DNA from 2 places in the Arthrobacter sp. S2(2024) genome. Region 2 is predicted to be linked to the other one. Evidence: riboswitches for the same ligand, from Rfam matches in the RefSeq annotation. Region 2 holds a riboswitch; the other holds the start of a gene.

Region 1 (3,566 bases), on a different contig from region 2:
CCATTCCGGCGTCGGGAAGTCCACTATGGTGAACGCCCTCACCGGGGCCGAGCGCGCCACAGGCGGGGTCAACGCCGTGACGGGGCGCGGACGCCACACCTCGTCCTCTGCCCTCGCACTGAAGCTCAGCGACGCCCCTGGCGGAAGCTGGATCATCGATACGCCCGGCATCCGTTCTTTCGGCCTCGCCCACGTGAACCCGGACCGCATCCTGCACGCCTTCCCGGACCTGGAACCGGGGACGGAAAGGTGCGAGCGGGGTTGCAAGCACGATGCCTCCGCCGTTCGATGCGGGCTGGATTCCTGGGTCGCCGAAGGCCACGCGGGCGAGGCCGGCCCCGCCCGCCTCGCATCGCTCCGCAGGCTCCTTGGTGCGGACCCGCGCATGGAAGCCCAAGAGGCCAAGGAACTGGGTACGGTCAACTAACTCAGCGCATGCCGTCCTACCTCCCCGGCTCACCGGCGAATAGACGGTAGTTTGGAACCATGACCCAACCCGATTCGAGCTACAACGACGACCTGCGGCTGGCCCATGTGCTGGCCGATTCCGTCGATTCCCTGACAATGGAGCGGTTCAAGGCGCTGGACCTCCAGGTGGAGACCAAACCCGACCTGAGCCCAGTCACCGATGCCGACAAAGCCGCCGAGGAAGCAATCCGTGGGCAGCTCTCCCGCTCCCGGCCCCGCGACGCCGTCCTCGGCGAAGAATTCGGCAGCACGGGCCACGGCTCGAGGCGTTGGATCATCGATCCCATCGATGGGACCAAGAACTTCGTGCGCGGCGTACCCGTCTGGGCTACGCTCATCGCCCTCGTGGACGAGGGCGAAGTAGTAGTGGGGCTCGTGAGCGCTCCGGCGCTCGGCAAGCGTTGGTGGGCGGCCAAGGGCTCCGGCGCCTACATGGGCCGGTCGCTGGCCGCCGCCACCCGGTTGAAAGTTTCCAACGTGTCCCGGCTCGAAGACGCCTCGCTTTCCTACTCCGAGCTTTCCGAGTGGAAGCAGCACGGGAAGCTGGACAACTTCCTGGGCCTCGAGAACGATGTCTGGCGCAGCCGTGCGTACGGCGATTTCTGGTCCTACTGCCTCGTTGCCGAGGGTGCCGTGGACATCGCGGCCGAACCCGAACTCCAGGTCTACGACATGGCCGCCCTAGTGCCGATCGTGACCGAGGCAGGCGGACGCTTCACATCCCTGGATGGCGCGGACGGCCCCTTCGGGGGAAACGCCGTCGCCACTAACTCGATCCTGCACTCCGAGGTCCTCAAGAGGCTCAACCCCGAACTCGACGACCTTCTGTAGCCCCTCCTGTTCACTGAATAAACGACGGCGGACGTCCCCTTTTGGGGGCGTCCGCTGCTTTTTCTTCGGCTGAAGGCACATTTTTCGGGCGGTGTAACAATCCGCTTAACAATCGCGGTCACATTGGAACCCGCCTCGCCGGTGTCCTACTCTCTTTACAGGTCACGAGTGCCAGCGCGAAACCCCGGTTTGCTGGCCGGCAACCCTCCATCGCGGCGGGGTGCCCCGGGTGACGACCCGGCCGGTCCGGAACGGATGCGGCAAGCGCGGACCCCCTGCACGCAGGGGTCCCTCTTGAGTGAGGTCCCATGAGCACAGCCACAATTACTTCCACGGCTCTTTCGCAGCACCACGAAACCGCACAGCAGCTGCCTCGGGCATCCCGCCCGCTGGCCGCGGTCACCGGCGCGGAGTTGCAGGCACCCCTGATCCAGGGCGGCCACATCCGCTACGCCAACCTTGACTACGGCGCATCCGCACCTGCCCTGACGGTTGTTTCCGCGTACCTCAACGAGATCCTGCCGTACTACGCGAGTGTGCACCGCGGCGCAGGCTACGCCTCCCAAATCAGCACCTCCGTCTACGAAAACGCCCGCAACATCGTCCGTGACTTTGTTGGCGGACGGCCGGACGATTCCGTCATTTTCACGCGCAACACCACCGATTCCCTCAATCTCCTGGCCGGCTGCTTGCCGGTCACAGACGGCAAGCACACCGACGAAGTCCTTTACCTGGACATCGAGCACCACGCAAACCTGCTGCCGTGGCAAGGCGTCCCCCACCGAAGCATTGTTGCCGCGGAAACCTTGTCGGAGACCGTAGCCAATGTCCGCACAGCCCTCTCCCATGGTGGCGTCAGCCTCCTGGCTGTCACCGGCGCGTCGAATGTGACCGGCGAAATCCTGCCCATCAAGGAACTAGCTGCCTTGGCCCACGAATTCGGGGCGCGGATTGTGGTGGACGCGGCGCAACTTGCCCCGCATCGCCGCATCAACATCGCCGCCGCGGATGTCGACTACTTGGTTTTCTCGGGGCACAAGCTTTATGCACCGTTCGGCGCGGGTGTCCTGGTGGGCCGTCCCGACTGGCTCGACGCCGGCACGCCGCATCTGGCAGGAGGCGGCGCCGTCCGGGAGGCGCGCCTCGATTCCGTCAGCTGGGCCACGGGACCGGCCAGGCACGAAGGCGGCTCGCCGAACGTTCTCGGTGCGGCCACCCTCGCCCGGGCCACACAAGTCATCGCCAGCCTCGACCACGACGAATGGCACGCCCACGAGGCCGCCATCCGCTCACACCTGGTCGAAGGCCTCAAGGAAATCGACGGCGTGACCGTGCACCAGATCTTCAGCGACACGGATCCCGAGGACACCATCGGCGTCGTGAACTTCTCGCTCCAGGGCTACGACGCCGGACTTGTGGCGGCCTATCTCGCGGCCGAGCACGGCATTGGCCTGCGCGACGGGCGCTTCTGCGCCCACCCGCTGCTCAAGCGCCTCGGCCTTCCCTCCGGATCCCTCCGGGCCAGTTTCGGCGTAGGGTCGCGTTTGGAAGACGCCACCCGGCTCATCGCGGGCATCCAGGCGCTCAAGAGCAATGGCCTCGGTTGGGACTACGTGGTGGACGCCGGCCGTTGGGTGCCCGCGAACGATCACCGCAGCTACCCGGAATGGGCTCCCAACACTCCCGGGACCGCGGGCGCAGCTCCGTGCAGCACCGACTGATTGCGGTAGATTCGTAGGGTATTTTTTCCTGTCCTACGAAGGAGTTTCCGCGTGGCCCCGCGACCCAAAGGCACGTCAGCCGGCCCCAAGCTCTATGAGGAACGGCGCCTTGAACTCGGTCAGAGTTTCCAGGACGGCGGAGAGCACTATGACCGTGTCCGGCCCGGATACCCCGCGGATTCAGCTGACTGGCTGCTGCCGGAAGGCGCGCGGGACGCGGCAGACATCGGCGCGGGCACCGGAAAGTTCACATCGCTCCTCGTCGAGCGCGGGCTGGCGGTGTCCGCAGTGGACCCCTCCACGGACATGCTCACGCAACTGCGCAAAACGTATCCACAAGTGATCGCCCTGGAGGGTACGGCCGAGGCAACTGGACTGGCGGACTCAGCATTCGACGTCGTCAGCGTTGCGCAGGCCTGGCACTGGTGCGATCCCCTCGCCGCCAGCACCGAGATCGCCCGGATCCTTCGGCCCCAGGGTGTGATCGGCTTGATCTGGAACCAGCTGGACACGTCGGTGCCCTGGGTCCATCGTTTGTCTCGCATC
Region 2 (21,255 bases):
CGCTCGTCTTCGAGAACAACGACCGGCCCGGCATCATGCTGGCCTCGGCTGTCCGTAGCTACCTCAACCGCTACGCAGTCGCCGCCGGACGGCGGGTCGTCATCGGCACCACCAACGATTCGGCCTACTTGCTCGCTGCGGATTTGCTGGCCGCAGGCGTCAAGGTCGCCGCCGTCGTCGACGCCCGCCCCAAGCCCAGCGAGAAAGCGGCAACCGCCGTCGAAAGCGGCCTCCGCGTCCTCGTCGGCAGCGCCGTCGCCGATACCTCCGGCGCGGGGGAAAACGGCCGGATCGACGGCGTCACCATCCGCAGCCTCAACGACGACGGCGAAGTCACCTCCGGCGTCGAACGGATCGCTTGCGATCTGCTGGCGGTTTCCGGTGGCTGGAGTCCCGTGGTCCACCTCCACAGCCAGCGCCAGGGCAAGTTGCGTTGGGACGATGACCTGGCCGGCTTCGTGCCGAGCTCCGTGGTCAGGGACCAGCATGTTGCCGGTTCAGGCCGTGGCAGCTACGAGCTCGAGGATTGCCTGAGCGAAGGCGCATCCGCCGGTGCCGCGGCCGCTATCGCCGCAGGCTTCAGCACCCAGACGGTGCCTGTCGAGTTGAAGGCGCCCGTGGCCTCCGCCCCGACCCGCCAGTTGTGGCTGGTGCCGGGGCAGAGCGGAAACGCGGGGGAGTGGCACCACCACTTCGTCGACTTCCAGCGCGACCAGTCCGTGGCCGACGTGCTCCGTTCCACCGGGGCCGGCATGCGCTCGGTGGAACACATCAAGCGGTACACCTCCATCAGCACGGCCAACGACCAGGGCAAGACCTCCGGGGTCAACGCCATCGGCGTGATCGCGGCGGCCCTCAAGCAGGCTGGAGAGGCAGCCCGTGGCATCGGGGACATCGGAACCACGACCTACCGTGCCCCGTTCACGCCGGTGGCCTTCGCGGCGTTGGCCGGACGCCAGCGCGGCGAGCTGTTCGATCCCGCCCGCGTGACCTCCATCCACCCCTGGCACGTTGCCCAGGGAGCGCTCTTCGAGGACGTCGGCCAGTGGAAGCGGCCGTGGTACTACCCGCAAGCGGGCGAGGACATGGACGCCGCGGTGCTCCGTGAATGCGCCGCAGTCCGCGAATCCGTGGGCTTCATGGACGCCGCCACGCTCGGCAAGATCGAGATCCGTGGCAAGGACGCCGGTGAGTTCCTGAACCGCATCTACACCAACGCGTTCAAGAAGCTTGCCCCCGGTTCCGCCCGCTACGGGGTCATGTGCACCCCGGACGGCATGATCTTCGACGACGGCGTGACCCTGCGCCTCGACGAGGGCCGCTACTTCATGACCACCACCACCGGCGGCGCAGCCAAGGTCCTCGACTGGCTCGAGGAATGGCACCAGACCGAGTGGCCCGAACTCGACGTCGTGTGCACGTCGGTGACCGAACAGTGGACGACGATTGCCGTCGTCGGGCCGAAATCCCGCGCCGTGATCGCCAAAGTTGCCCCGCAACTGGCGGCCGACGGCGGGCTGGACGCCGAAGCGTTCCCGTTCATGACGTTCCGCGAGACCACGCTGGCCTCCGGAGTCCAGGCACGGGTTTGCCGGATCTCGTTCTCCGGTGAGCTTGCCTACGAAATCAATGTTCCGTCCTGGTACGGGCTCAACACCTGGGAAGCCGTTGCTGCCGCAGGTGCCGAGTTCAACATCACCCCGTACGGCACGGAAACCATGCACGTGCTGCGTGCCGAGAAGGGCTACCCGATCGTCGGGCAGGACACGGACGGGACTGTCACCCCGCAGGATGCCGGGATGGAGTGGATCGTTTCCAAAGCCAAGGACTTCATCGGCAAGCGTTCGTACAGCCGCGAGGACGCGGTCCGCACTGACCGCAAGCACCTGGTCAGCGTCCTGCCGGCGGACGGCTCGTTCCGTCTTCCGGAAGGCACCCAGCTCGTGGAAAAGGGAATCCCGGTCAACCCGGCTTACGGCCCCGTGCCGATGCAGGGCTTCGTGACCTCGAGCTACCACAGTGCCGCATTGGGCCGTTCCTTCGGCCTGGCTCTGATCACCAACGGCCGCAACCGCATCGGCGAGACCTTGGTGGCCTCCGTCGGCGACCAGTTGCTGGACGTCGTTGTCGGAGAAACCGTACTTTTCGACGCAGAAGGGACCCGTAAAGATGGCTGAAACAGCAACCCCCGCAAACCCTGAGACGCTCCGTGCGGCACGCCGCAGCCCGGCGTCGCACTTGGCACCGACCTTCGAGTCCGGCTCCGTGGCTGGAACAGTGGCGTTGAAGGAGATCCCGTTCCAAACCATGGTGGGGATCCGGGTTGACAGGAATTCCGACGCCGGAGCCCGCCTCGCGTCCGTGACAGGCGGCCTGCCGGCTGCCTGCGGCGACATCAGCGGGGGTGAGAGGGCCACCACCCTGTGGCTTGGGCCGGAAGAATTCCTGGTGGTCGCACCGGAATCGGCCCACGATTCACTGGGCGGAGACCTTGTCCGCGCCCTGGTGGAGGCCTTGGGCGACGACCCTGGACAGGTGGTGGACTTGTCCGCCAACCGCACCACCTTCGAACTGTCCGGGATCCGGGCGCGAGACGTCCTGGAGAAGGGTTGTTCGCTGGACCTGCACCCCCGCGCCTTCCGCACCGGAACGGCACTGGCCACGGAAATCGGCAACATCCCCGCCATGCTGTTCAAGACCGGCGAGGACAGCTTCCGGATCTTCCCGAGGGCGTCGTTCGCCGACTTCCTGGGCCGCTGGCTGCTTGACGGCATGAGGGAATACGCCTCTCCTGAGGTCCCCTGATGGCATTGAGCGTGCTTGACCTGTTTTCCATTGGCATCGGGCCGTCGTCCTCGCACACGGTCGGCCCAATGCGGGCGGCGAAGCAGTTCACCGACGGCCTGGAATCCTCCGGGCAACTCGCGGCAACGGTGCGCGTCCAGGCAGAGCTTTTCGGCTCGCTGGGCGCCACCGGCCGCGGCCACGGTTCGGACAAAGCCGTGGTGCTGGGACTACAGGGCCAATCACCGGAAACGGTGGACACGTCCACCGCCGATGACCAGGTTGCCGCGGCCGCCCTCGACGCCGAATTGCGGATAGCCGGACACCACCGCGTGGACTTCAACTGGGATGAAGACGTGGTCCTGCACCGACGCAAATCCCTGCCTGCCCACCCCAACGGCATGACCTTCCGGGCCCTCGACCACACCGGGGAAGTGCTCCGCGAACGGAGCTACTATTCGATCGGCGGCGGCTTCGTGGTGGACGGTGACGCGTCCGGAAACGACAAAGTGGTCGCTGACAGCACCGTGCTGCCCTATCCGTTCAGCACTGCAGACGAGCTCCTGGCGATCTGCGCACGGGAGGGCATGTCCATTTCCGATGTCATGCTCGCCAACGAACTCGTGTGGCGCAGCGAGGCCGAACTTCGCGAGCGGCTGCTGCAGATCTGGGCCGTCATGCGCGAATGCGTCGACAATGGCTGCGCCGCGGAAGGAATCCTCCCGGGAGGCTTGAACGTCAGGCGACGGGCGCCGTCGTTGTTCAAGTCGCTCAAGGCCACCGACGCCGGTCTGCAAGGCTCAAGCTCGGCAGACCCGCTGCTCGCCATGGAATGGGTGAACCTGTTCGCGCTGGCCGTGAACGAGGAAAACGCCGCGGGTGGCCGCATTGTCACGGCGCCCACCAACGGTGCGGCGGGCATTGTTCCGGCGGTACTGCACTATTACACGAAATTCGTGCAGGGCGCCGACGACGACGGCGTGGTCCGCTTCCTGCTCGCGGCGGCCGCCGTCGGGATCCTGTTCAAGATCAACGCCTCCATTTCCGGCGCCGAAGTCGGCTGCCAGGGTGAAGTGGGCTCAGCCTGTTCGATGGCTGCCGCTGGTCTGTGCGAGGTCCTTGGAGGCACTCCCAAACAAGTGGAGAACGCCGCGGAAGTGGGCATCGAACACAACCTTGGCCTCACGTGCGATCCCGTAGGCGGGCTGGTGCAGATCCCGTGCATCGAACGCAACGCCATCGCCAGCGTGAAGGCCATCAACGCTGCCCGTCTTGCCCTGCACGGCGACGGCAGCCACAAAGTGTCCCTTGATAAAGCCATCAAAACCATGCGAGAGACAGGAGCGGACATGAAAAGCAAGTACAAGGAGACCTCCCGCGGAGGCCTCGCCGTCAACGTAGTGGAGTGCTAGCCATGACTGTCACACAGAATGAATCCGCCCCGCGACCTGGAGCGGCCCTGCCGGCTACCACCGTTGAGCATGTCCTGACGCTCGATTGCCCGGAAACGCGGGGCATCGTGCACGCCGTCTCCGGCTTCCTCCTGGAACACGGCTGCGACATCATCGACAACAAGCAATTCGACTCCCAACTGGATCACCATTTCTTCATGCGGATCCACTTCGCATCGGAAGGTGACGAATCGACGATCGACTCGCTCCGGGAAGCCTTTGCGCCTGTTGCCGAAAAGTTCGGCATGCGCTGGCAGTTGCAACGCCACGGTGCCAAGCGGCGCGTCCTGATCATGGTCTCGAAGTTCGAGCACTGCCTCAACGATCTCCTGTTCCGGGCCCGTATCGGGGAACTGCCGGTCGAGATTGTCGGGGTGGTCTCCAACCATCCGGACCACAGGCGGACGGTCGAATGGCACGGCATTCCGTTCTTCCACGTGCCCGTCACCGCGGACACCAAGGCGGCGGCTGAAGGACAACTCCTTGACCTGATCGATCGCCTGGACGTCGAACTGGTGGTCCTGGCCCGCTACATGCAGGTCCTCAGCGACGATCTTGCCCGCAAGCTCGACGGCCGGGCCATCAACATCCACCATTCATTCCTGCCCAGCTTCAAAGGTGCCAAGCCGTACCACCAGGCTTACGCCCGGGGCGTCAAGACCGTGGGTGCCACCGCGCACTACGTCAACGGTGAGTTGGATGAGGGACCGATCATCGCCCAGCAAGTGGTCGAAGTTGACCACACCTTCGGTCCTGACGACCTCGTGGCAGCCGGCCGCGACACCGAGTGCAAAGCACTCAGCAACGCCGTCCGCTGGCACTGCGAAGGCCGCGTGATCCTGCAAGGCAACAGAACCGTAGTGCTCAAGTAGCGTTTGAACGGCCCACCCAACGGTGGGCCGTTCAGGCGTTGCCTAAAGCCGCGCCAAGCGTGTTGCCACGTGAAGCGCGACGAGCCTGCCCGTTCCCCGGGGGTCCCCGCCGCACAACTCGAAAATCCGCTGGAGCCTGTGGTGCATCGACTGCCGTTCCAAGTGCAGTTCCCGTGCCGCGTGAGCGGTATTGCACCCCGTATCCAGCCAGACGGCCAACGTCCGCATCAGCTCCGAGCGCCGCAGCTCGTCATGCTCGACGACGGCGCCGAGCTGCCGCCGCACGAATCCCTCACGGACTGCCGCGTCGAGGCTTCCTTGTGCCAGTCGCTCGACGGCGAAGTCCTCGGTGTCGACCACGCCGTTCGCGGCTCCCGGCCCGGACCCCGGCATGAGCTCGAGCGTCCGGCGCGCCTCTGCCAGTGACCATGGCGCCTCGCCGATTCCCTGCGCCAGCGGACCCACGGCGATGACCGAGCCGTCGGGGACCTCGAGGGCCTCAAGCGCATGGATGAGCGCGATGCGCGAACCCACTGCCCTGGTGCGGGGAAGCGCGGCCAAGGCAATCAATTCCGCGTTGTCCGCGTAGCTCGCGCTTTGCGGAACCGTGCCGTCCAGGATGCCGTCGAGCCGTGTCCGGAGCTGCCCCGCCGCAGGGGAACGCACCACGACGGCGGCCACCGGGCCGCTGGCGGGAAACCCCGACGCCGGTCCCAATTGCTGCAGTCGCCATGACTGCGTACCCGAACTGACGGCCCGCATGAGTTCGATGCCGGCAAGTTCCTTGAGTCCCGGCGGCATGCGTTGCAGCAGGGCCAAGCCGAGGATATCGACGCACCGCTCGCCGGCCACCTGCGCGAGGTTGGCGTCGCCGTCGTCGGGCACTTCCAACTCCAGCCGGGCCGCAAGGACGCCGCGGACGGGCACATCGACGGTGGTGGTGGTCCAGGACTCGGGCTGCGCGGCCGCCGTCGCGCTTCCCAAAGTGATGCCCGACGGCGAGACGAGCCTCGCGCTGGAACCCGTCCGGCCGGCCAGCACCGCGAGGAGTTGATCCAGTCCGCCTCCGTGCGCGAGTTCCGCCGCCATGGCATGGCTCGTTTCGTCACCGAACTGCAATTGTGCGACCGACTCACTGACAAGGAGCGAGTTGATGGCTTGCATGATGCCGACGAAAGGGGCCACTTTGCACAACTCGATGATGGGGAGCCCGGCCTCCTGGCCGGCGTCGAGCATGGACTCCGGAATTGCGGGCAGCTCGGGACCCGTTTCGATCGCCAAAGCGGTGATGCCGCGCGCCGCCAGTTGGCGGACGTAGTCCACGCGCCGCTCGTCCGAGGCGGTGGCGAGGGCCTGCCCGCCGCTCAGGAGCAGCTCTCCGCCCCGCAGCAACGGAGCGATGTCCAGCACTTCGCTTGAATGGACCCAACGGAGCTGCCGGGACAGTGCCTCGGGCACATCCGTCCGGAGAACTGGTTCGGCGGCTTTCAGGCTTTCGTGTTCGAAGGCGTCGGCAAGGAGCAGAGACATGACACTCCGTAACTAATTATTGGAATCTATCGTACACATCGTATCTTGTTGCTGTGATGTGGGGCACATACATTGAAGGAGTCCCTTTCCTACACGGAGGATCCCCCCAATGCACGAGAACTTATCCACTGCGACGCCTGGGGCTGCAACGGCGCAGACCGACGTCGAACAGAACCTGCAGTCCATTCCCGAATCAGCGCGTACCCGCAGCGTAGCGGGCCAATTCTGGATCTGGGCAGGCGCAAACCTTGCCCCCATCAACTGGGTCCTCGGGGCCCTCGGCGTCCAGCTTGGACTGGGCTTTGCCGATACCGTCACGGTCCTGGTGGTGGGAAACCTGATCGGCATGGCGCTCTTTGGCTTGTTTGTCCTCCTGGGCCAGCGGACCGGTGCCACCGGCATGGTCCTGGCCCGGGCCGTCTTCGGCCGCCGCGGCAACTACCTCCCGAGCGCCATCCAGGCACTCCTCGGAATCGGTTGGTGCGCCGTCAACACCTGGATCATCCTGGACCTCGTGATGGCACTCCTCGGCAAGCTCGGCATGGTCGATCCCGAGCAGCCCAACGTAGGCCCCAAGATCCTGGTGGCCTTCCTGATCATGTCCGCCCAGGTCACCATCGCCTGGTTCGGCTACAAGGCCATCGCGGCTTTCGAGAAGTGGACCGTCCCGCCCACCATCGTGGTGCTGATCGCGATGTCCGCCGTGGCCTGGTTCGGCATGAACATCGATTGGGGTTACGCAGGCCCTCCCGGTGCTGTCCTTGAGGGCGGCGCGCGGATCGCGGCCATGACCACCGTGATGACGGTTATCGGCATCGGCTGGGGGATCACCTGGTTCACCTACGCGGCGGACTATTCACGCTTCGTCAGCAAGTCCGTCCCCAAGCACAAGGTCTACCTGGCCTCCGTATTCGGCCAGTTCCTCCCGGTGGTGTGGCTCGGCATCCTTGGCGCCAGCTTGGCAACGAAAAGCGGCACGGCCGATCCCGGCCACCTCATCGTGGACAACTTCGGCGTGCTGGCCATCCCGGTGCTCTTCCTGGTGCTGCACGGTCCCATCGCGACGAACATCCTGAACATCTACACCTTTTCGGTAGCTGCCCAGGCGCTGGACATCAAGGTCAAGCGTCGCTCCTTGAACCTCTTCGTCGGACTCCTTGCCCTGGTCGGCGTCGTGTTCTTCATCCTGCAGGAGGATTTCGCGTCAACGCTGAGCACGTGGCTCGGCGGGCTCGTGGCGTGGGTAGCCGCGTGGGGAGGCATCATGTTGGTGCACTACTTCTGGGTGGACAAGCGCAGCCCCGTAGCAGTCGACCGGCTCTTCGACCCTGTGGGTACCCGCCGGCTCCCGGCGTTCAACTGGGCCGGGATCACCGCGCTCCTGGTAGGCATCTTTGCCACGTGGCTGTTCATGTACGGCGTCCTGCCGATCATGCAAGGCCCCATCGCCACGGCCATGGGCGGGATCGACTTGTCCTGGCTGGCAGGCGGACTTGTTGCCGCGGCAGTCTATGGCGCGCTGGGCCCACGGGTCCATGCCCGGTACCTTCCGCTGTCTTCCGAGACCGCAGCGTCGCAGCCGCTTGCGGAAGACGCCGTCGCCAATCTGGTCAACGACTGAAAGGACACCCGATGACCACCAACGCTTTCCCCGACGAGGCACACTCGATCACTTGGCCTGAAGGCTTCAGGGCAGCGGCGTCCTTCACCTTCGACGTCGACGCCGAATCCTGCACCATCGCGCACGATCCCACGAGCACCAGGCGCATGTCCCTCATGAGCCACCAGTCCTACGGCCCGAGGGTTGCTGTTCCGCGACTCTTGAAGATCCTCGAGCGCCAAGAGATCCAGGGAACCTTCTTCATCCCGGGATTCACGGCGGAAAGCTACCCGGACGTGGTGCGGCGGATCGTCGACGGCGGCCATGAAGTCGCCCACCACGGCTACCTGCACGAGCCAATGCAGGGAATCGACGCCGCCACCGAGGCCAACTACCTGGACCGCGGGCTCGACGCGCTCGCGAAGGTAGCCGGGGTCAGGTCGGTCGGCTACAGGGCACCGTGGTGGGAGCTCAACTGGCATTCGCCGGCGCTGCTCGCGGACCGTGGCTTCCTCTACGATTCAAGCCTGCTCGACGGCGATGCCCCCTACCGCATGGCGGTTGCCTCGGATTCGGGTGATTCGCGGGACATCGTGGAGATCCCGGTGGATTGGGCCTTGGACGATTGGGAACAATACGCGTTCTATCCGGGAGTGACAGGCAGCGGGGTCATCGAGAGTCCGGCCAAGGTGTTGGAGATGTGGACCCTCGAAGCCGAAGCCCACCACACCCAAGGCAGCTGTTTCGTCTTGACCAACCACCCTTTCATCTCCGGCCGTCCGTCCAAGGCGGTTGCCTTGGAGCAGCTGATCGGACGAGTCAAGGCCATGGACGGGATGTGGGTGACCACCTTGGAACGGATCGCCGAGCACACCAAGGCCACGGTGAACGAGATCCACAGCCACGCCCGGATCGAGGTCCCGTCCTACCCGGGCGCAGGAGCCAGCTTCACGTCCGCCCGCGTCCTACTACCCGCCCCCAACTAAGCCCGTCCCCACCCAACTGACTCGCAGTTGTTGTCGTTATCAGGGCCCAAAACGACACCTAATGCGAGCTAGTTGGGTGGGCCGGGCTAAGGGTGGGCCGGGCTACAGGTCGGTGCGGCACAGAGCGGTGTGGAGTTTGTAGAGTCCATTCAGGTCTCCGGCCGCCAAACCATCAGGGGCGCCGATCTCCGGGTACATGAGCTGGATCGGATCGTCTACGTGGTCAAGGCCAACCACGTGGCCAAGTTCGTGTTGGATCACTGCGGAGACGTAATGGGCGCCGCCGGAGACGCCCAGCAGTTCCGTGATTTGCGGGGCGTCCAAGTCCAGGCTTCCCGAGACGTAGCTCTTGGGTCCGGTGCCGAAGCTGTACATGGTGCTGCCGCCGGTTCCGATGACGGATCCTGTCAATGCGGGAGCCGCCTCGGGAGTGGTCCAGGAAATCAGCAGCGGGGCCCAACGGTCTCCGTAGAGCGCGGGCTGGTACGGCTTGCGCTTCTCGGAGGGGGTTTCCTTGCTGGTGCCGTCGTCAACGAATGTGAGGCCCGTAGCAGCGGCAATCTTTGCAATGGCGTCGGCGATGAGCCCCTCGGATCCGGCCGGGGCGAGAGCCGCGTTGACCACGTAGTGCAGTGGCCGGCACGGAGAGTAGCCCACGGGGGTGCCGTCGGCATTGGTGGCCAGGAACTTGAAGGAGTTGCTGGCCACCGCAGGCTTGGCGGGGGAGCCAAGCGGGTGGCCGGCTTCTTCCAGGCCAGGCGGCGGTGTATCCGGCGCGCGGGCCGCCTTTGGCTGACCCTGTCCGGGAGCCCCGCCCGGCCCGGAGCTGCTTGCCGTGGCGTGGGCGGACGGGGCCAGGTTCGGAAGCAAGCCGGTGATTCCAGGGTCGCCCCGGAGGAATCCACTGACCAACACGGCTACGGCAGCGACCACCGCCACCAGCATCAAATTTCGGAACAGCGCGAGCGCGGTGCTGGGGCGCTTGGGCGGCGGGCCGCCGTCGTACCCGTAGTTTGAATGCAAGTCTTCCCCCAAATCCCTGTACCGGGCACCCCAGCGGGCCGGCGGTACTAACCGATGACAGCGCCGAAGACGAAGCCCAGCCCATACGTGGCCGCGGCCGCGCCGAGACCGATGGCGAGCTGCCGGAGGCCGCGGGTCAGCGGCGAGGTTCCGGACAACAAGCCGACGACGGCGCCGGTCGACAGAAGCGCGATGCCCACCAGCGTACCGGCCACAGCAAGCGCCGCGAAGCCGGTCATGCCGAAGATGAACGGCAGGATGGGCACAATGGCGCCCGAAGCGAAGAAGCAGAAGCTCGAGATCGCGGCGCCCCAAGCGGAGCCCACGGCCTCGTGCTCATTGACGGTTTCTTCCACTTCGGGGTGCAGGGAGAGGCTGGGATCGCAATCGCAGCTGTAGACGCCCATGCGTTCAGCGGCCCGGTGTTCGGCGGCTTCGCGGGACATGCCCCGGGCCAGATACACGAGGACCAGCTCGTTGTGCTCGATGTCCAGGGCCGGGGCTGCGGTCAGCGTGGCCTGGGTAGGGCGGGTGGCCTTGAGGAGCTCGAGCTGCGAGCGGACAGAGACATATTCGCCGGCACCCATGGACAGCGCGCCTGCCAGCAGGCCGGCGATGCCGCTGAACAGGACCACAGTGGCGGGGACGCCGGTGGCCGCCATGCCCATCACGAGTGAAAGGTTGCTGACAAGGCCGTCGTTGGCGCCGAATACGGCCGCGCGGAAAGTGCCGGACAACCTGTTGCGGCCGCGCGTCGCCAGGCCGCGGACTACTTCCTCGTGGATCTGTTCGTCAGCCGCCATGGCGCGGGTCGCTGCTGGATCCTTCGCGTAAGGCGAGCGGCCTTCAGCCCTTTGGGCGAGGGCCAGCACGAACACTGATCCAAAGTTCCGGGCGAGGAAGCCGAGCATTTGGCTTCGGATCGAGGCCGCCTTCGGCATGCCGGCATGTTCCCCGAGGAGCTTGAGCCAGTGTGCCTCGTGGCGGCCCTCGGCCTCTGCGAGTGCCAACAGGATTTCGCGTTCCTCGCCGTCGCGGCGCTGCGCCAGTTGGCGGTACACGGCGGCCTCGGCCCGCTCGTCCGCCAAGTACTGACGCCAGCGCTTGATGTCCGACGACGGGGGAGTCTTGGGGGCCGCTTCGTCTTGCGATGGACTGCTTTGGTCCGAGGGATTGTCGGGATGCGTGTTGTCTGGATCTGTCGGGTTCTGTGGATCTGCGTGCGGGTGCACCGGGACTCCTGGGTTGCTGGGGCGGGCTTCATCGCCTCATTGCGGCTCCACTCTATCGCCAATTTCCGCGGTTTTTCGGCTGGCAATCCTCACTGGACGTTTTAGGCGCGCCTCAAAAACGGGAGGCTCCCGGGAGGCCTTGACCGCGGCTGGGGGCAGTGCTGGGATGGATGGACAGGGTCCACGAATTGGCGGGGTAGCGTGGTGACCGGCTGCCTCATGTGCCTGTGCGATGGGCTCAGCGGCACGTCGAACGGAGGTTGCACCATGGACAGCACCGAAACCCACGCCCGCCACCCCGACCGTCCCACGGTCGAGGCCGATCCCGCCTACGACTACAGCGAAGACCTTGAGGTGGACGAGGACTGGGAGGAACAATCCGAGGTCCTCGACGACGACGAACGGGTGGTTCCGCTCGACGCAGAGGAACACCGCGAGGACGAAGAGTTCGAATAGCCCCGGGCTCGCTAAACCCCGGAGCTAAAACGCGCTCAGGATGAAGTGCCTCTGCACGCCTGCCCGGTGCCCGGTTGCCGCCACCGTCAGGGTGAGTTTCCGTGTGGCGGGGAACCAGCGGGCGGGCTGGACCGCTTTTGAAAGGGCTTGGGTGATGAGCCGCGGCTCATGGTGCCAATAGCGTTCCAGGTTTCCGTCCACGACGAACGTGACGGAGCCTTGGGAGAGGTCGACGCCGGGAATCACCCGGACGAATTCGTCCACCCGGCGGGGGCGGGGCGACAAGAGGGTGCTGGGCTGGGTGGTGCGGTCGGCTATGGCGGTGGCGCCGTTTTCGAAAGGCATGGCCTTCTCCTGTGGAGTTGCTCTTGCCCGTTCGGTTGTCTCTGGTCCGAGCCGGGCCGCTTCTTCATCCGAACCACCCGTGAACATGGGGTTGGCGTGTGGCAAGTCGGAGCTTGGCGCCGCATCTCTTGAAGCTCTTCCTACTGTACATGCGACGGCGGCGCCGCACCCCGGAAAAAGGTGCGGCGCCGCCGTCGTACTTGACTCAGTGAAACTTAGTGGCTGGCCACCGGGTGGGCCTCCAACGGGAGTTCCTCGGTGACTCCTCCGGCGACGCGACGGTCCCATGCTTCGCGGACCTGGGGCTCCGTGGGAGGCGTCAGCAGCGAGACCACAACGTACACCAGCAACGAGGCTCCGAGGCCCCAATAGATGGGATCGTTGGCGTAGACGCCGTCTTCGCTGGGGATGATTCCCGTGGCATAGGCGATCAGCAGGGCCAGGGTCAGTACGGACCCCACGGCCATGGACCAGGCCGCGGCAATACCGGTGCCCCGCTTCCAGACCAGGCCACCCAGGATGGCAACCAGCAGGCCGCCCACCAGGATGTCGTAGGCGATGGTCAGGGCGACCACGACGTCTTGCGCCGCCATGGATATCAACACGGCCACGATGCCCAGTCCGAGGACCCAGTAGCGGTTGGCCTTGACGTCGTGCTCGGGGTTCTCGGTGTCGTCGGTGTTGATGGTCTTGCCGAACCAGCTGGCCACGAACGGGACCACGTCGGCGCGGGCAACGGTGGCCGCGGCGATGAGGGCTCCGGAAGCCGTGGACATCATGGCCGCGACTGCTGCGGCCATCACGAGGCCGCCGATGCCGATCGGCAGGATGTGCGTGGCAACCTCGGCGTAGACGACGTCCTTGCCGAGGGCCTTCACGTCGATGTTGGGCAGTGCCACGCGGGCGGCAAGGCCGATCAATGCGCCGGCGACGCCGTACAGGACGCAGTAGATACCCGCGGTGGCACCGCCCCAACGGGCCACCTTGGGAGTCTTGGCGGTGAAGACGCGCTGCCAGATGTCCTGGCCGATCAGCAGGCCCAGGGTGTAGACCACGAAGTACGTGATGATGGTTTGTGCCCCGATGCCGTCCAACTGGAAGAAGCTGGCGTCAACGCGGGCACGGATGCCATCGAAGCCGCCTGCGGCGTTCAGGACGAACGGGAGCATGAGGAAGAAGATGCCCACGGTCTTGATGATGAACTGCACCTGGTCGGCGAGGGTGATGGACCACATGCCGCCGATCGTTGAGTAGACCAGGACGATTGCGCCGCCGACGGCGATGGCGAGCCAGCGCTCCCAGCCGAAGAGGACAACGAAGATGGTGGCGTAGGCGCCCGTGGACGTGGCGCACAACATCAGGGTGTAGGCGAGCATGACGATGCCGGAAGTCTGTGTGGCGCGCTGTCCGTAACGCAGGCTCAGCATCTGGGAGACCGTGTAGATCTTCAGCCGCTGGATGGTGCCGGCGAAAAGCAGGCTCAGGAGGAGCACGCCCGAACCGATCGCGACAACCAGCCACATGCCGGAGACGCCGAACTTGTAGCCGAGGCCGACGCCGCCAACCGTCGATGCGCCGCCGAGGACGACTGCGGCCATGGTGCCGGTGTAGAGCATCGGACCGAGGCGGCGTCCTGCCACGAGGAAGTCGCTGTTGTTCTTGGTGCGCGACTTGCCCCACCAGCCGAAGGCCAGCATGGCGAGCAAATACACCACCACGATCGCAATATTGATGAACGAAGAGTCCACGGTTGGCTCCTGAAAGTGATGCGCAGAGCCCTTGGGGATTCCGACGCCGGTCCGCTGGGTTTCGTTGCGGGTTGCGGAAGGTCTCTGCGCTGGTGATTGGGGAGAGTAGTCTGTGATGTATGCCTCACAAACAACACTTGTTGCCTATGAGGTTACGTAGTGATGCGAGTAACAGTCAAGGTGCTGTCTCGCCCAGCGGACTCATCGGCGCTCCTCCAGCTTGCCAAAGGCCCTGCCGCGCGGGCGATCCGGCTACTATTGCTGCAATGACAGGGCCGCAGAAACGGCCTGAAAGGTTCGTGAATGAAGGCTCTCCCCGTTGAACCGAGCAATGTCCCCGTTGCCATCGGTTCCAGAATCCGTGCCGCCCGCCAATCGCAGCGGCTCACCATCGAGCAGGTTGCCGACGCCACCGGCCTGACCAAAGGGTTCCTGAGCCGGGTGGAACGTGACCTGACATCGCCGTCGGTCGCTTCCCTTGTGACGCTTTGCCAAGTTCTTTCAGTCTCCATCGGCGATCTTTTCGCCGCACCTGAGACGCACCTGACGCGGCGCGACGATGGGCCGCGGATTTCGCTTGGCGGCCAGGGAATCGTGGAGCGGCTCCTGACCGCCCGGTCGGAACGACGGCTGCAGATCCTACAGGCTTCCATCGAACCCCGCGGCCGGGGAGAAGCCGAGCTTTACGCCGTCGATTGCGACGTCGACGTCCTGCACGTGGTCAAGGGCCGCATCAAATTGATCCTCACCAACGAGGAGTACGAACTCGAAGAGGGGGACACGCTGTCCTTCCCGGGCCGCGAGCCGCACACCTGGGTCAATCCAACCGACGAGCCCGTTGAAGTGCTCTGGATCCTGGTGCCGGCAGCCAGCCGCTGACGCCAGCACTTTGCGATACGGGACCGCATGTGGCCGACACGCGGCGTAACACGCCTGAAACATGACTGACTCCGGGATTTAACCCTGGGGCCTTCGGTGTTACGTGCCTGAAATGATCCGTGCCGACTGCTGAAACAGGGCGACTGTACCTTCGAGTCAAGGCAACTCGTCAAGGTCGGTATCCCGTGGGGTACCAGGACCTGTTCGTTTTAAAAATGGTCTCGCCGTGCGGGCGCCATGGAGCGCCGTATATGCAGGAAGGCTCCCGAAATGAACCCAGTATTCTTCAGCGTAGGGCTGGATGTGAACCCCCAGACCCTCGATCCAGGCGCAACAGCCTGGATGCTTGCAGCTTCCGCCCTCGTCCTTCTCATGACGCCAGGTTTGGCGTTTTTCTACGGCGGCCTGGTCAGGATGAAGTCCGTCCTCAACATCATGATGATGAGCTTTGGCGCCATCGGCGTTGTCGCGGTGGTCTGGGCCCTGTGGGGCTACGGACTCGCGTTCGGCCCGGATACCCTTGGCGGATTCATCGGAGATCCCTTCGCGAACTTCGGACTCAGCGGACTGGCCAGCGTCATCGGCGGGAAAGCCCCGGGGTTGCCGGACATGGTCTTCATAGGGTTCCAAGCCACCTTCGCCATCATCACGGTGGCACTGATCAGTGGCGCGGTGGCCGAACGGGTCAGGTTTGGCCCCTGGCTGCTGTTTGCCGGCCTCTGGGTCACCATTGTCTACGCTCCTATTGCCCACTGGGTCTGGGGCGGCGGCCTCTTCGGATCCACAGGGATCATCGGCAGCAAGATCTCGGCCCTCGACTTTGCCGGTGGCACCGTCGTCCACATGAACGCCGGCATGGCAGGGCTGATGCTTGCGGTAGTGCTCGGCAAGCGGCTCGGATTCATGAAAGACCCCAACATCCGGCCGCACAACCTCCCCTTCGTGATGCTCGGGGCAGGCCTGTTGTGGTTCGGGTGGTTCGGATTCAACGCCGGTTCGGAACTGGCCGCTGATGGAATTGCCGCGCTCGCCTGGACGAATACCCTCTTGGCCACAAGCGCGGCGCTCCTCGGTTGGCTGCTTGTCGAAAGGCTGCGCGACGGCCACGCGACGTCCCTTGGTGCCGCATCCGGCGCGGTCGCCGGCTTGGTTGCGGTCACCCCGGCCTGTGGATTCGTGGACCCCATTGGCGCCATCGTCATCGGCGTCATCGCGGGTGCCGTCTGTGCACTGGCCATCGGACTGAAGTTCAAGATCGGCCTGGACGACTCCTTGGATGTTGTTGCCGTCCACTTTGTCGGCGGCCTGTGGGGGACCCTGTCCCTCGGATTCTTCGCGGTACCCTCGGCAAAGACTGAAGGCGGCCTTTTCTACGGCGGCGGCCTAAGCCAATTCTGGCCCCAAATATTGACGGCCTTGGTGGTCACTGCGTGGACGGCGATCATGACGACGCTCATCGGGCTCGCCATCCACAAGACGGTGGGCATGCGCGTCAAGGAGCACGAAGAGCTGGCCGGCATCGACATCACGGAGCACGCGGAAACAGCCTACGAGCTGGCCATGATTGGCGGGTCCTTCAATCCGGGAGAACCGCAGAACGGCAAAGCTCCGTCGAGTTCCAGCGGTGACCCAGAAGCCAGCTCCAACGGGAAAACAGATCGGATGCGCAGCAAGGCGTCGACGTGAAACTGGTCACGGCCATCGTGAGGCCGGAGCGGATCGACGAGGTCCGGGAAGCTTTGGAACACTTTGGAGTCAACGGGATGACCGTGAGCCAAGCCAACGGTTACGGCCAGCAACGGGGCTTCGTGGAGGTGTACCGGGGCGCGGAATACAATTCCGATCTCCTTCCCAAAATCCGGGTGGAGGTCCTGGCCACGGACGATCTCGTGGACGGAATAGTGGACGCCATCATCTCCGGTGCAAGTACGGGCCAGTTCGGAGACGGGAAGATCTGGACGGTCGACGTTTCGCAAGCCGTCCGGGTCCGGACCGGGGAGCGTGGCGCCTCCGCGATCAGCTAGGAAGACTGTGTTGGTGCCGCTCTGTTGGTGCCGCTCTGCGGCGAGCGGCACCAACACTGCCATGTTCAGCCCATTTCAGCCCACGTGCACCCATGGCCTGCGCGTGATGTCCGGTTCGGCTTCGCGCAGCACTTCGCGGGTCACCGGTGCAATCTCGCCCTCGCCGAAGAAGAGGAACTTGCTCAGGTTGGCGATCGGATTGCCTTCGGTCCAGCGGAAATAGATGTGCGGCATGAGTCCCGTGACGTCGCGGATGTGGAGGAGTACCGCGGCCAGCGTGTTGGGCACGTTGTTGCTGTGGATCTCCAGGATCTTGAAGCCGTGCCGGACCTTGCCTTCCACGAGGAGTTCCTGCTCGAAATCTGAGCTGTCATCCACGATGATCTCGATGAAGATCGCGTGGCTGTCCACCGGCAAGTGGTTGGCTTGCTGGGCATGCTGCAGCTTCAACTCGTACCGGTCGGCGCTCAGCCGCTTGGGCTCGTGGGCGATGATCCGGATGGGGCCTTCCTCGTTCGATGCCGTGAACTCGAGGGCCATCTGGTCCATCTTGATGTGGGTAGCCCGCAGTTCGAAGGACCGGCGTACCCGCGACGCGAAGCTCACCAGGACAATGCCGAGGATGAACAGGGCAGCGATCCTGATACCGTCCGGGCGTTCCACCACATTGGCCACCGTGGTGTAGGCGAAGACCACCGCCACAGCACCGAAAGCGAGGGTCTTGCCCCGTTGCTTCTTCCGGCGCGCGGACAGGGTGACTGCGATCGAGGCCGAGGTCATGAGGACCAGGACGCCGGTGGCGTAGGCACCGCCTTGGGCCTCCACGTTTGCCTCGAAGACCAACGTGATGATGAATCCAACCGCAGTGAAGACGAGGACCAGCGGGCGGACGGCTTTGGTCCACGCCGGGGCCATGCCGAAACGCGGCAAATAGCGCGGCACGAGGTTCAACAAGCCGGCCATGGCGGAGGCCCCGGCAAACCACAAGATGGCGATAGTGCTGATGTCATACACCGTGCCGAAGCCGTCGCCCAGGAATTGGTGCGCAAGGAATGCGAGGGCTCGACCGTCCGCTTTCCCTCCCGGCTGGAATTCAGCGGCCGGAATCAGGAACGTGGTGATGAAGCTCGAGGCCACCAGGAAGGCACTCATGATGAGTGCCGCCGTCGTGAGCAGTTTGTGGGTGCCGCGGATGCGGCCCGCGGGATTTTCCTCCGTGTCGCTCGGGCTGCCCTTGATCTGGGGCATGACCGCGACGCCTGTCTCGAACCCTGAGAGGCCCAGGGCAAGTTTCGGGAAGACCAGGAGCGCGATGCCCACCATGATCAACGGGTTGCCGTGCTGCTGGTTCAATGCAGCCCACCAGTCGGTCGCCACATGCGCCTCGGTCACCACGTGCGCCAAGCCGACCGCGACGACGACGGCGTTCAGCACCAGATAGACGCCCACCAACACGACGGCGACGTTGATGGCCTCCTTGAATCCCCTGAGGAACACCACGCCAAGCCCGGCGATGAGCGCCAGGGTGATGGTGATTTCCTGCCCATGGAGCCATTCCGGTGCAAAAGGGTTTTCGATGGCGTGGGCGCTCGCATCCGCGGCGGAGAGCGTCATGGTGATCATGAAATCCGTGGCGGCGAATCCCAGCAAGGCGAGGACGAAGAGTTTGCCGCCCCACCGGGGGAGGAGCCGCTCAAGCATCGCGATGGAGCCTTCGCCGCGGGCGCTTTCGGAAGCCACCCGGCGGTAGACCGGCAGGGCGCCGAGCAAGGTGACGGCCACCAGGACAATCGTGGCGAGCGGCGAAACGATACCCGCCGCGAGCGCCGCAATGGCGGGCTGGTAGCCGAGGGTGGAGAAGTAGTCGACGCCCGTGAGGCACATGACCTTCCACCAGGACTGGGGAGTGTGGCCCTCGTCCGGCTTGCCGTGTGGACCCTGGCGTTTTCCCGAGGTCTCAGGCATTCCGTCGAGCAGCCATCGCTTGAATTGCCCCTGTTTGATGTCGCCCGCGGGCTTGTGCCGGTCAGAGGGTTCGGCCGGCGGCCTGGTCAGCGTTGTCACATGGTCCTTTCGCGCAGCCTGGAAGCTGCTCCAGATGGAGCGTACGGGTGTACCGGGGAGTGGATGCCCGTCTTTATGGAATCTTTACGCCGCTTGTGAGGCGGGTCACTTCCAGGAAAGACGCATTCAAGCATTTGGCATGTGAGCGGCATCACGTAGCATATAGAACGTCCTATGTTGGATGTGACCAAAAACGAAAGGGCTACGCATGAATAACCCGCTACTCAGTGACAGGGTCAGGAGGCGGCCGGGATGGAGTCGGGGCAGACTAGCCGTCTCCTTGGCAGCCGCCGCAGTTCTCGTGACGTCAACCGTTGTGCCCGCCTACGCCGCGTTGGATCCATTCCCGAGTCCCAACGTTCCCTCCAACCCTCCGGGAAGCTACGCCGAGCAGGTCCTGGCTTCCAACGGTGACAACGCCATCGACCCCGTGCTCGGCAAGTATTACCGGATCGTCGCGCTCGCGGACTTGGGCGACGGAGTCCTCCTGGCTTCCTACGATGGCCGTCCCGATGGGGGCGATTCACCCTCGGCCAACTCGATCGTCCAGCGGCGCAGCACCGACGGCGGAAAGACGTGGGGCAGTCCCACCTTCATCGCTCGGGGACAGATGGGCTCAGCGGGCGTACAGAAATACGGTTTCAGCGACCCCAGCTACGTCGTGGACAAAGTCACCGGGACGGTGTTCAACTTCCACGTCTACTCGAAGAACCAGGGATTTGCGGGCAGCGTGCTCGGCAACGACGACTCCGACCCCAACGTGATCAGCTCGCAAGTGTCCGTCTCCACCGACCGCGGACTCACGTGGTCCACGGATCCGGTCAATCAGCCCACCCTGCCTGTGCCCTCCAGCTACGCGGCGAGTTCCGCCTACGCTGGGTTTGCAGGTCCGCTGGTCACCAGTACCGTCAAGCCAAACGGCAGCACTGTCAACGGCGTCCCCAACGTTGGCGGCGTGGTCAGCATGTTCGCTTCGTCCGGCGAGGGCATCCAGCTCAAGTACGGAGCGCACGCCGGAAGGCTCATCCAGCAGTTTGCCGGAACCATTGTCCAGCCCGACGGGAGCCGCCAGATCCAGGCGTACAGCGTCTACTCCGATGACCACGGCAAGACGTGGAACATGGGTAAGCCCACCGGAACGGGCATGGACGAGAACAAGGCGGTGGAACTCTCCGACGGCCGCGTCATGTTGAACTCGCGGGACAGCACCGGCGCCAATCCGCATTTCCGGAAGGTGGCGTATTCCTCCGACGGCGGTGTCACGTACAGCACGCCTGTTGCCGAGACGCAACTCCCGGATCCGCGGAACAACGGCTCGATCACCAGGATGTATCCGGACGCGGCTGCAGGATCGGCGGATGCCAAGAAGCTGCTCTTCTCCAATTCGCCCACTCCAACCGCCGGCGGCGCGCGGGTGGACGGCACTGTGCGCTACTCTGCCGACGACGGCAAAACGTGGGGCTCCTCGCGCGTCTTCAAGCCCGGAAGCATGTCCTACTCCACCCTGAGTCCCCTTTCGGACGGGACTTTCGGCGTCCTGTACGAAGGTGACAGCAACACCATCACCTTCGGGAAATTCGACACGGCCTGGCTGAGCCCGGTTGCCGCCGTCGTCGTCCCCGGTGCCGTCACCGTCACGAACGGTGGCAGCGCCCAGCTCAGCGTGACCGTCACCAACAACGACAGTTCACCGCTTCCCGCTTCGACCGTCAGCCTTGATGCCTTGCAGGATTGGACGTCGACGACGGCGCAGCTCGCCTCCCTCGATCCGGGCGCCTCGGCGACTGTACAGCTGACTGTCGCGGCGCCGTCGTACGCCAAGGCAGGTGCGGTTCCCCTGACCGCCAGGTTGAACGTGGGCGGGTCGTCGATTACCGCACCCGTGTCCGTGACGGTTTCGGGTGGTTCCGCCAGCAACGTGGTGGGCGCCTACATTTTCGGCGCCCGCAATGACGCCGGACGGGACCTGGCAAGCCACCCGTACGCCGTAGGTAGTACGGTGCCTTACAAGTTCCGGGTGTACAGCACGGGCAACGTCACGGAATCCGTTGTCCCGCAGTCCGGCAACTTCCAACCGTTCCTGCCGCCAGGCTCGGGCAACTGCCGGTTCAGCGCCCTTGCCGTGTGGGGCAATTACCTCTGCGGCACCGCGCAGCACACCGTGACGGCAGACGAAGCGGCCCAGGGATTCTTCGTCCCCAGCACCGTCTGGCAGGTGACCGGCAGTGGGGCTGCCACCCAGAACTACACGGTCACGGGTG

Evidence for each region. Region 2 has a riboswitch for S-adenosylmethionine ahead of VLA65_RS02155 (hypothetical protein). Riboswitches for the same ligand answer to the same signal wherever they lie in the genome.
Region 1: another riboswitch for S-adenosylmethionine. It lies ahead of VLA65_RS04635 (aminotransferase class V-fold PLP-dependent enzyme); the one in region 2 lies ahead of VLA65_RS02155 (hypothetical protein).

Annotation. Positions count from the first base shown of each region.
Region 1 is NZ_JAYKZI010000002.1:204,982-208,547, forward strand. Features, by position in the region: gene rsgA (ribosome small subunit-dependent GTPase A) at 1-427, shown strand, start outside; gene hisN (histidinol-phosphatase) at 487-1,299, shown strand; SAM riboswitch class IV at 1,460-1,572, shown strand; gene VLA65_RS04635 (aminotransferase class V-fold PLP-dependent enzyme) at 1,608-3,020, shown strand; gene VLA65_RS04640 (class I SAM-dependent methyltransferase) at 3,072-3,566, shown strand, end outside.
Region 2 is NZ_JAYKZI010000001.1:467,318-488,572, reverse strand. Features, by position in the region: gene VLA65_RS02205 (FAD-dependent oxidoreductase) at 1-2,177, shown strand, start outside; gene VLA65_RS02200 (sarcosine oxidase subunit gamma) at 2,170-2,805, shown strand; gene VLA65_RS02195 (L-serine ammonia-lyase) at 2,805-4,196, shown strand; gene purU (formyltetrahydrofolate deformylase) at 4,199-5,107, shown strand; gene VLA65_RS02185 (PucR family transcriptional regulator) at 5,150-6,637, opposite strand; gene VLA65_RS02180 (purine-cytosine permease family protein) at 6,747-8,258, shown strand; gene VLA65_RS02175 (polysaccharide deacetylase family protein) at 8,270-9,223, shown strand; gene VLA65_RS02170 (matrixin family metalloprotease) at 9,326-10,246, opposite strand; gene VLA65_RS02165 (VIT1/CCC1 transporter family protein) at 10,294-11,478, opposite strand; gene VLA65_RS02160 (hypothetical protein) at 11,746-11,934, shown strand; gene VLA65_RS02155 (hypothetical protein) at 11,959-12,279, opposite strand; SAM riboswitch class IV at 12,294-12,413, opposite strand; gene VLA65_RS02150 (sodium:solute symporter) at 12,495-14,027, opposite strand; gene VLA65_RS02145 (helix-turn-helix domain-containing protein) at 14,331-14,906, shown strand; gene VLA65_RS02140 (ammonium transporter) at 15,177-16,592, shown strand; gene VLA65_RS02135 (P-II family nitrogen regulator) at 16,589-16,930, shown strand; gene VLA65_RS02130 (amino acid transporter) at 17,006-18,994, opposite strand; gene VLA65_RS02125 (exo-alpha-sialidase) at 19,275-21,255, shown strand, end outside.